Linked DNA regions of Variovorax paradoxus. The protein of the gene in region 3 interacts with the protein of the main gene of each other region in a pairwise test. Links are inferred from orthologs where the notes say so. Each region holds a gene or a part of one and is shown on either strand. Other genes may lie near its edges. The genes, in order: AACL56_RS14145, tsaE and rlmB.

The links.
Region 1: the proteins of rlmB (region 3) and AACL56_RS14145 interact in binary tests that used the Escherichia coli proteins (3 or more experiments, as listed by UniProt). The link is inferred for Variovorax paradoxus from one-to-one orthologs.
Region 2: the proteins of rlmB (region 3) and tsaE interact in binary tests that used the Escherichia coli proteins (3 or more experiments, as listed by UniProt). The link is inferred for Variovorax paradoxus from one-to-one orthologs.

Annotation. Positions count from the first base shown.
Region 1 is NZ_LR743507.1:3,085,056-3,088,198, forward strand. The notes cover bases 94-3,086. They hold AACL56_RS14145 (NAD(P)H-hydrate dehydratase), read right to left. Parts: upstream 2,329-3,086; coding sequence 859-2,328; downstream 94-858. Other genes in these bases: AACL56_RS14140 (SDR family oxidoreductase), read left to right, coding at 94-850; AACL56_RS14150 (hypothetical protein), read left to right, coding at 2,375-2,797; AACL56_RS14155 (D-amino acid dehydrogenase), read right to left, coding at 2,787-3,086. In the rest of the region: rnr (ribonuclease R), read left to right, coding at 1-26; more of AACL56_RS14140, read left to right, coding at 86-93; more of AACL56_RS14155, read right to left, coding at 3,087-3,143. UniProt on the Escherichia coli protein: Bifunctional enzyme that catalyzes the epimerization of the S- and R-forms of NAD(P)HX and the dehydration of the S-form of NAD(P)HX at the expense of ADP, which is converted to AMP.
Region 2 is NZ_LR743507.1:4,230,083-4,233,217, reverse strand. Bases 114-3,098 are described here. They hold tsaE (tRNA (adenosine(37)-N6)-threonylcarbamoyltransferase complex ATPase subunit type 1 TsaE), read right to left. Parts: upstream 1,867-3,098; coding sequence 1,360-1,866; downstream 114-1,359. Other genes in these bases: arsC (arsenate reductase (glutaredoxin)), read right to left, coding at 2,973-3,098; queG (tRNA epoxyqueuosine(34) reductase QueG), read left to right, coding at 1,852-2,925; AACL56_RS19650 (N-acetylmuramoyl-L-alanine amidase), read right to left, coding at 114-1,363. Outside these bases: more of AACL56_RS19650, read right to left, coding at 1-113; more of arsC, read right to left, coding at 3,099-3,135. UniProt on the Escherichia coli protein: Required for the formation of a threonylcarbamoyl group on adenosine at position 37 (t(6)A37) in tRNAs that read codons beginning with adenine.
Region 3 is NZ_LR743507.1:3,930,620-3,933,755, forward strand. What follows is about bases 39-3,024. They hold rlmB (23S rRNA (guanosine(2251)-2'-O)-methyltransferase RlmB), read right to left. Parts: upstream 1,912-3,024; coding sequence 1,165-1,911; downstream 39-1,164. Other genes in these bases: AACL56_RS18275 (NAD(P)/FAD-dependent oxidoreductase), read left to right, coding at 39-1,149; AACL56_RS18285 (hypothetical protein), read right to left, coding at 1,966-2,946; AACL56_RS18290 (hypothetical protein), read right to left, coding at 2,951-3,024. Outside these bases: more of AACL56_RS18275, read left to right, coding at 1-38; more of AACL56_RS18290, read right to left, coding at 3,025-3,136. UniProt on the Escherichia coli protein: Specifically methylates the ribose of guanosine 2251 in 23S rRNA.

The DNA.
Region 1 (3,143 bases), 850 kb from region 3 along the record:
TGAAGGGGCGCAAGCCGCGCCGCTGAGCCTGCAGCTGCAAGCGCCATCGACAACATGACAACAGAGAAAGAAAGAGACACAGAGCATGAGTGCTGAAGACAACAAGGGCCGTATCGCCATCGTCACCGGAGCAGGCTCCGGCATCGGCCGCGCCGCGGCGCTGGCGCTGCTGGGCGACGGCTGGAGCGTGGTTCTCGCCGGCCGCCGACTGGAACCGCTGGCGCAGGTCGCTGAAGAATCGGGCGCTGGCGACCGTGCCTTGTCCGTGCCGACCGACGTGTCGAAGGCCGACTCGGTGCAAGCCCTGTTCGCTGCCGCCGTCGAGCGCTTCGGCCGCGTCGACCTGCTGTTCAACAACGCCGGCGTGGGCAACCCGCCCGGACCGTTCGAGGACTGGACGCCCGAGCAGTGGCAGGGCGTGGTCGACATCAACCTGACCGGCATGTTCTTCTGCATCCAGCAGGCATTCCGGACAATGAAGGCGCAGACGCCGATGGGCGGGCGCATCATCAACAACGGTTCGATCTCGGCCACGGCGCCGCGTCCCAATTCGGCCGCCTACACGTCCACCAAGCACGCGGTCGAAGGGCTGACCAAGACGGCGTCGCTCGACGGGCGCAAGTACGACATCGCGGTGGGGCAGGTGGACGTGGGCAACGCCATGACCGAACTGGCTGCGCGCATGGCCAAGGGCGTGCCGCAGGCCAATGGCGAACTGGCGATCGAGCCGCTCATCGATGTGAAGATCGTGGGCCAGTCGGTGCTCTACATGGCCAACCTGCCGCTGGAAGCCAACGTGCTGTTCCACACCATCATGGCCACGAAGATGCCCTTCGTCGGCCGCGGCTAGCCGCTCGGTCAGACCGGTGCGCGGCGGGCCAGCGTGCCGGCCGTGAGCGGGGCCGCATCGGCCGGCCAGGTGTCGGCGATGTGGCCATGGAGCCAGACCGCTTCGCATGCGGCATCGAATGCCGGTCGACGCATGGCCAGTGCCGCGCCGACCATGCCGGCCAGCACGTCGCCGGTGCCCGCGGTGGCGAGGCGGGCGTTGCCGGTCAGGTTGACGACCGGAGGCCGATCGGCTTCAGCGCTGGCGATCACCGTGCCTGATCCCTTGAGCACCACTGCGGCGACGAAGCGCGATGCGAGTTGGCGGGCTGCCGACAGCCGGTCGGCCTGCACTTCACCGGCCGTCCGGCCCAGCAGGCGTGCAGCTTCCAGCGGGTGCGGCGTCAGTACCGTCGGCGCACCGCTCTTCCCTCGTGCCGCCAATTGGACTTGGAGCGCCGCATCCGCGGCGATGGCGTTGAGCGCATCGGCGTCGAGCACCAGTGCCGCTGCGGTCGAAAGCACGCGCGGCAGCAGGTCACGCACCGCATCGCCGCCGCCGCAACCGCACACGGCGGTCATGCCCGAGAGGTCCAGTGAACGGGCGTCCCGCAGCATCAGTTCGGGTTGCGAGACGTCGACCGGCGCCACGCCCGGGTCCAGCAGGCCGACGAATACGCGCCCCGCTCCTGCATGCAGCGCGGCCGAGCCGGCAAGCAGCGCGGCACCGGCCATGCCGGATGCCCCGCCGATCACCGCGACGTCGCCGTAGCTGCCCTTGTGCGACGCGTGCGTTCGGGGCCGCTGCGTGGGCGCGCCGGCGATTCGTGCCGTCGGTTGCTGCGCGTTGGCGAACGCGTCACAGCCGAGGTCGTCGAACCACACCGTGCCCGCCGCATCCCGGCCTTGCGCCGTGAACAGGCCGGGCTTCAGGCTGAGAAAGGTGATGCATGCGCGGCTCGCTGCCGGTGTGTGATGCGCGTCGTGAAAGAGGGCGCCGGTGTCCGCGTTCAGTCCGGAAGGCACGTCGACGCTGAGCACCGGCAGGGCGGTTCCATTCATCTGCGCGAGCCACTCGGCCATCGTGCCTCCCGGCGGCCGGGACGACCCGATGCCCAGCAGTGCGTCGATGGCCAGTTCGTAGCTGGAGGGCGGCGCCGAGGCAAAGGTGACCCCCGCATCGCGCGCCCTCTGCAGCGAGGCCTGGGCATCCGGCGGCAGGCGGGCTTCGTCGCCTGCGAACGTGACGACCGGATGGAAGCCGCGATGTCGCAACCGGGCGGCCGCCTCGAAGCCGTCGCCACCGTTGTTGCCGGGCCCGCAGGCGACCCAGATGGTCCGCGCGTGGGGCGCGATCGCCATGGCCAGCCGCGCCACCCCGAGGCCGGCGCGCTGCATGAGCGTGTGAGGGGGCAGGGCGGCTGCAGCGGCCTGCTCGATGCGGCGGGTGGCTGCGATGTCGAACAGATCTGCGGCGGTGGCGGACGTGATGCGGTGCATCGATCCATTGTGCCGTCGTGTCTGCGCGCGTATCTATCATCGGCCGATGACGTTCAAGACCCTCGGCTGGTTGCTGGTGCTGTTTTTCGCGTGGCTCGCCGGCTTCGTCGGCACCGCCCTCGCGCTGGTTGCCGGCGCGGCCTGGGCCATCGGCTTGCTGGCCGTGGTGTGGGGACTGTTCCTGCTGTCCGTGGCGCTCCGGCGCGTGCCGCTGCGCGACATTGCGTGGGCACTGGGCGTGGGCTACGGCTTCGGCGTGGTGCGTTGGCTCGACGTGCCGGTGGCCCCCGGTCTGGCAAGCTGGCTGTTGCTGGGCGCAGACCTGCTATGCCTGCTGTTCTTCGCGCTGATCGCGCCGGCCTTGCTGGCCTTGATTGCCGGCCGCTGGGCGCCGCTGCCCGAGTCAGAGCTGCCGGTGGAGCGCCCCGCGAGCCCCGACCAGCTGCGCCGTTGGGCTCCTAGAGACTGAGGCGCTCGACGCCGAGGCCTTCGAGGTCGATGCCGGGGTCCTGCCCGGCGATCAGATCGCCCAGCACGCGCGCGCTGCCGCATGACAGCGCCCATCCGCTCGAGCCGTGGCCGAGGTTGAGCCAGACACCGGGGATGCCGCTGGGGCCCAGCACCGGAGGGCCGTCCGGCAGCATCGGCCGTGCGCCTTTCCACTGCTGGATGCCGGACTGCAACGTTGCAGCTCCCGGAAACCAGTCGTGCAGCACCTTGTAGAGCGTCTGGATCGCGGCAGGGCTCATCGTGTCGGGCGACCCGCCGATCTCGGCGCTGCCGGCCACGCGCACGCGCTGCCCCAGGCGAGAGAT
Region 2 (3,135 bases), 300 kb from region 3 along the record:
CCGGCGCCTTCAGCACCGCGAAGCCCGCCTGCTCGACCTGGCCCTTGTGAAGACGCGCACCGATGCCCTTGATCTCGCCCAGCATCGCGCCGCCGAGCTTCATGCTGTCGTTGATCTGCGCCGTGGTGCTCATGTCGAGCAGCGCGCGCTGCACCTGCGCCTCGTGGTTGCCCACGTTCACGCCGCCCACCTTGTCGGCGTCGTTTTCCTTGTTGGCCAGCCAGCGTGCGGCGCTGCTCGATGCGCCGCTCTGGCTCAGCGCGAACACGCTCGCGCCGCGCGCGGCCGGCGTGGTGAAGGCGTCGGCATGGATGCTCACGAACAGGTCGGCCTGCACGCGGCGGGCCTTCTGCACGCGCACGCCCAGCGGCACGAAGAAGTCGGCGTCACGCGTGAGAAAGGCACGCATCGGATTGCCGTTGACGCTGCTCGCGTTGATGCGGTCGCGCAGGCGGAACGCCACCTGCAGCACGATGTCCTTTTCGCGCGTGCCGCTCGGGCCGGTGGCGCCGGGGTCTTCGCCGCCATGGCCCGGATCGAGCGCGACGATGATGATGCGGTCGGTGCGGCTCGCGGTGGCAGGGCCGTTTCGCGTCGTGGCCACGGCGGGCGGCGGCACGGGCCTCGAAGGTGTCGTTGCCGCCACTGGCGGCAGCGGCGCCGGCGCCACGAGCACAGGCGGTGCCACCGGACGATCGGGGCCGGCCGAAACCGGAGGCGCCGGTGTCGTCGGGCCGGGGCGCATCGACTGCTGCGCCATCAGGTCGCCCAGCGGGTCGGCCGCGGGTGCGGTGGGGCGCGCCGGCAAGATCGGCGTGCCGGGCGCGGCGCCCGCCACCGACGGGCCACTGTTGCTGCCATTGCTGCCGTTGCCTGCCGCCGTGCGCGGCGCGTCGCGCAGACGCTCGGCAATCAGCGCTTCCATCGGGTCGATGGCCTGCTCGGGGTAGAGGTCAAGCACCAGCCGGTGCTTGTAGGCGGCCACGGGCGCCAGCGAGAACACCTGCGGCACCACGGACTGCTTCAGGTCGAACACGATGCGCACCACCTTCGGTGCGTTCTGCCCGACGCGCAGGCCGTTGATGTAGGGGTCGCCCGGCTTGATCTTGCCGACCAGCTCGCGCAGCTCGGGGTTGAGGTCGATGCCCTCGATGTCCACCGCCAGCCGCGGCGGGCTGCCCACCACGAGCTGCTGCGAGTTGAGGCGCGCGTCGGATTCGATGGTCACGCGCGTGTAGTCGGCCGCGGGCCACACGCGCACGGCGAGGATGGTGGCGCCGCGCGCGATCTGGTGCACGCCGAGCATCAGCGCGATGCTGCCGCCCTGCAGCAGCACGCGTCGTTTCAGGCCCGCCGCCTTCATGCGGCGATGCGCGCCAGCAGATCGCTGCCGCGAGCGGTGTTCGCCAGGAGGGTCACGCTGCGTGTGTCGTCGGTCATTGCTTCAATTTTAATAGCGAGGTCGGCCTGCGGCATACGGCCGGCGGCGTTGTCCGGCCACTCGGCCAGCTTGAGCCCGGGGCCCGCGAAGATGTCGCGGAAGCCGGCGTCGTCCCATTCGCGCGGATCGCTGAAGCGATAGAAGTCGAAATGGAAGATCTGCAGCCCGTCGGGCGCCTCGTGCGGTTCGACCACCGCGTAGGTGGGGCTCTTGATGCGCCCGGCGATGCCGAGCGCGCGCAGCAGATGGCGAACGAAAGTCGTCTTGCCGGCACCGAGGTCGCCGTGCAGCGCGATGAAAGCATCGCGGATCGCGGGCGAGGCCGCGAGCGCGCGCGCGAAGGCATCGGTGTCGTCCTCGCTGCGCCAGCACAGCGCGCGGGCGCTGTTCGTCGTTTCTACAATCGGCAAGTGATCGTCAGCCATCCACTCGTTGTGCGTATTCAGGCCTTGGCCCGGGAACTCGGATTCTCCCAAATCGGAATCGCGGGCGTCGATCTGTCGAGCGCCGAGGACGGTCTGATGCAATGGCTGGCCCATGGGTTCCATGGCGAGATGCAATACATGGCAACACACGGCACCCGGCGCGCGCGCCCGGCCGAGCTGGTGCCCGGCACGGTGAGCGTGATCACTGCGCGCATGGACTACCTGCCGCGCGACACGTCGCCCGAGTGGCAGGCGGTCGAATTCGAGCGACTCACACGGCCCGGCGAAGCCATCGTGTCGGTCTATGCCAGGGGCCGCGACTATCACAAGGTGCTGCGCAACCGGCTCGCAAAGCTGGCCGAGCGCATCGCCGAAGAGGTCGGCCCCTTCGGCCACCGCGCCTTCACCGACTCGGCACCCGTGCTCGAAGCCGAGCTGGCCTCGCGCAGCGGCCAGGGCTGGCGCGGCAAGCACACGCTGGTGCTCGACCGCAATGCCGGCTCGATGTTCTTCCTGGGCGAGATCTACGTCGACATGGAATTGCCGCCCAGCGATCCCGTCAGCCCGCACTGCGGCAGCTGCAGCGCCTGCATCGACATCTGCCCGACGCAGGCGATCGTCGCGCCGCGGCGGCTGGACGCGCGGCGCTGCATCTCGTACCTCACCATCGAGCACAGCGGTCCGATCCCGGAAGAACTGCGCCCGCTGATGGCCAACCGCATCTACGGCTGCGACGACTGCCAGCTGATCTGCCCCTGGAACAAGTTCGCGAAGAAGAGCGAGCTGCCCGACTTCGATGCGCGCGAAGGCCTCACCGGGCGCACGCTGGCCGAGCTGTTCGCCTGGACCGAGGAAGACTTCCTGCGCCGCACCGAGGGCAGCCCGATCCGCCGCATCGGGCATGAACGCTGGCTGCGCAACATCGCCGTGGCCCTGGGCAACGCGGCGCGCTCGGGCGAGGGCGGGGCGCACGAGGCGCTGGCCACGCGCGCCGCGCATGCGAGCGGACTCGTGCGCGAGCACGTGGCCTGGGGCCTGGCGCAACGGCCTGCGGCCTGAGCCTCAAGCCCGGTTTCAGGCCGGTGCGGGTCAGTATCAGGCCGGTTTCAGGCCGGCAAAATCTCGCGCACGCGCTCCCACGGACGGCACATCAGCGTGCCGCGCGGCGACACCACGATCGGGCGCTGCAGCAGGATCGGGTTCTCCACGATGGCGTCGAACAGCTGGTCGTCCGTCAGTGTCTCGTCGGCCAGCTTCAGCTCTTCATAC
Region 3 (3,136 bases):
GCACCCACGCCCGGCGCCGGCAACAGCACGGGCAGCCTCAAGGTCGACCTGCTCGTCGTGGGCGCGAGCTTTGCAGGCTTGGCCTGCGCGCGAGCCGCCGCGCTTGCGGGCCTCAGCGTGATGGTGCTCGAGAAGAAGGCCAGCGCCGGCGACAAGCTCCACACGACCGGGATCATCGTCAAGGACGCGGTCGACACCGTGCCCTGGCTCGCCGAGGTGCCCCCCGCGCTGGTGCGCCGCATCGAAGGCGTGCGGCTGTACGCCCCCAGCATGCGCCACGTCGACCTGCACGCGCCGGGCTACTGGTTCTGGGCCACCGACGCGCCATCGCTGCTCGAGTGGATGGTGGACGCCGCACGCGCCTGCGGCGTCGACGTGCGGCTGGGCACGCTGTTCGAGCAGGCGCTCTGGATCAATGGACGCTGGGAGGTCCCGGTGATGCAGGGGCCATGCATCTCGGCAACTTACCTCGTGGGCGCGGACGGGCCGCATTCGCGCGTGGCGAAGGCGCTGGGCCTGTCGCGCAACACGCGCTTCCTCTACGGCGTCGAACATGAATACAAGGGTGCGCGCATGGCGCCCGACCTGCTGCATTGCTTCGTCGACCGCCAGCTGGCACCGGGCTACATCGGCTGGGCGCTCGAAGGCGTCGGGGTGAGCCAGATCGGGCTGGCTCGCCGCATGAAGCGCAACGACGACCAGGGTGCGCTGAAGCTCGGCCCGCTGCTGCGCAAGATCTCATCGGTGGTCACACCCGGCGATGCACCGCCGGTGGCAGTGCGTGCCGGGATGATCCCGTGTGGCGGCGTGCTTCCGCGGGTGTCACGCGAACGCGCCTTGCTGGTGGGCGACGCGGCGGGCATGGTGTCGCCGGTGACGGCGGGCGGCATCCACACCGCGTTGCTGCATGGCCAGCGTGCGGGCGAGGCCGTGGCGCGCTTCGTGCGCCGCGAGGCCGACGACCCCGCCGGTTGGCTCGTGCGCAGCTACCCGGGCTTCCGGCTCAAGCGCACGTTGCGCTGGGCCTTCGACCATTTCCAGAGCGACTGGATGTTCAACCACCTGCTGGGAACGCCGCAGATGCGGCGCATGGCGGAACTCGTCTATTTCCACCGCAAGGGCACCGCCCTGCCCCCGCATCGGGACTGAAGGAGGCTGCAGCGCTCAGGCGCTGCGCTGGCGCATCGCCTCGTAGAGGCACACGCCGCTGGCCACCGAGACGTTCAGGCTTTCGACCGCGCCGGCCATCGGAATGCTCACCAGCTCGTCGCAGGTCTTGCGCGTGAGCTGCCGCATGCCTTCGCCCTCGGCGCCCAGCACCAGCGCCAGCGGGCGCTTGAAATCACTCTGGTAGATCGTGCCCGGCGCGTCGTCGCTCGTGCCCACGCACCAGATGTTGCGTTCCTTGAGTTCGTTGAGCGTGCGCGCGAGGTTGGTGACCATGAAGTACGGCACCGTCTCGGCCGCGCCGCTGGCCACCTTGGCCACGGTGGCGTTGATGCCGGCTGCGTGGTCCTTCGGCGCGATGACCGCGTGCGCGCCGGCACCATCGGCCACGCGCAGGCAGGCGCCGAGGTTGTGCGGGTCGGTCACGCCGTCGAGCACCAGCAGCAAGGGCACGGTGCCGGCTTCCTCGAGACCTTCGAGGAGTTCGTCGAGCGAGCGCACCTGCGCCACGGGTTCGACCCGCGCCACCACGCCCTGGTGGCCATGGCTGCCGCTGAGCTTGGACAGCCGCAGGCCGTCGGCCTCGACCAGCCGCACGCCGGCTTCCTGCGCCCGCGCGATGAACTGTTTCATGCGCGCATCGCGCCGGCTGGCGTCGAACATCACTTCGAGCACCGATTTCGGCGCGGTCTTGATGCGCACGCCCACGGCATGGAAGCCGAAGATCACTTTTGGAGAAGACATGGCCGGATTATCCCCACCTGCGGGACCGGCCTTCGCGCCCTCGAGCCCGGCGCCTCAGGCCAGCGGCAGGCCGCTCAGCGCACGGGTGCGCTCGTCGTGCAGTTCCTGCACCGCGCGCGCATTCGGATGCACCCGCTCGCTGTTGCCTACGCTTTCCAGGTACTGGCAGGCGGCATGGCCTTCGGCCGCCTTCTCGTAGCGCGCCACCCATGCATCGCGCACGGGCAGCTTGTCGGGCGATACGGGCCACACGCCGGGCTGCGGGCGCATGTGCTCGCCGATGCCCACGCGCCACGGCTTGGCGCTCACGCGCGCCCGGAAGCAGTTCTGGTTGCGGCACATGCGCGCATAGACCTTGTCCACGCCCATGGCCTGGAAGCAGTCGGCCACGGCCGTGTCGGAAGGGCTGAAGACGTCGTGCATCGCCAACACGCGAAAGCCTGCCGGCGTGCGGTAGATGCGCAGGTGCCAGTCGGGGTGCTGGTGCATGAAGCGGCCGATGCGCTCGGCCGCGAGCTTCTCCGGCGCCGGATTGCCGCTGGGCTGGCCGCGCTTCTTGCGTTGGCCGATGACCCAGGCCACGGCGAACACCACGAAGAACGCGATCAGTCCGCCCAGCCAGGTCTTCGCGGCCCAGCCGCCGACCACGCCGGCGATGAGCGCCGGCACCAGCGCAAAGGCAAACACGCTGCCACGCAGCGGCTCCTCGAAGTCGATGTCGACGAACAGCACGTCGGGCGTGTTGAGGCAGCGCGCCCCGTAGCCGTTGCGGGTGATGACGGTGTCGCCCTGGCGCTCGACGATCTCCTCGCGAATGGGAACGCCATTGGCGCCGTTGTAGGCCAGCTTGCGCTCGCGGCGTTCGAGCTGCTCGCCCTGCACGATGCGGTCGAAGGCCTCGCGGGTGCGCTGGTCGGCATGGGCCTGGGCGGCGAGCGGGCTGTCGTCGGACCAGCCGTAGCGGCGCACGGTGACCTGCTTGCCGGCCACGCGCTCCTGGATGCGGCCTTCGGCCCAGAACTGCGGAACGATCATTGGCTCAGAACTCTCCGCCGAAGTACATCCAGACCATCAACGCGACCAGCACGACGATGACCATCGGCAGCCACTTGTACCCGCCGCCATGCACGCGGCCGGGTTCCTCCATCGAACGGCGCGGCATGTGCGAAGGCAACGGAGCGAATTCGCCGACCGAAGGATCGTCGTGCTTGTCGACCAACCGCTT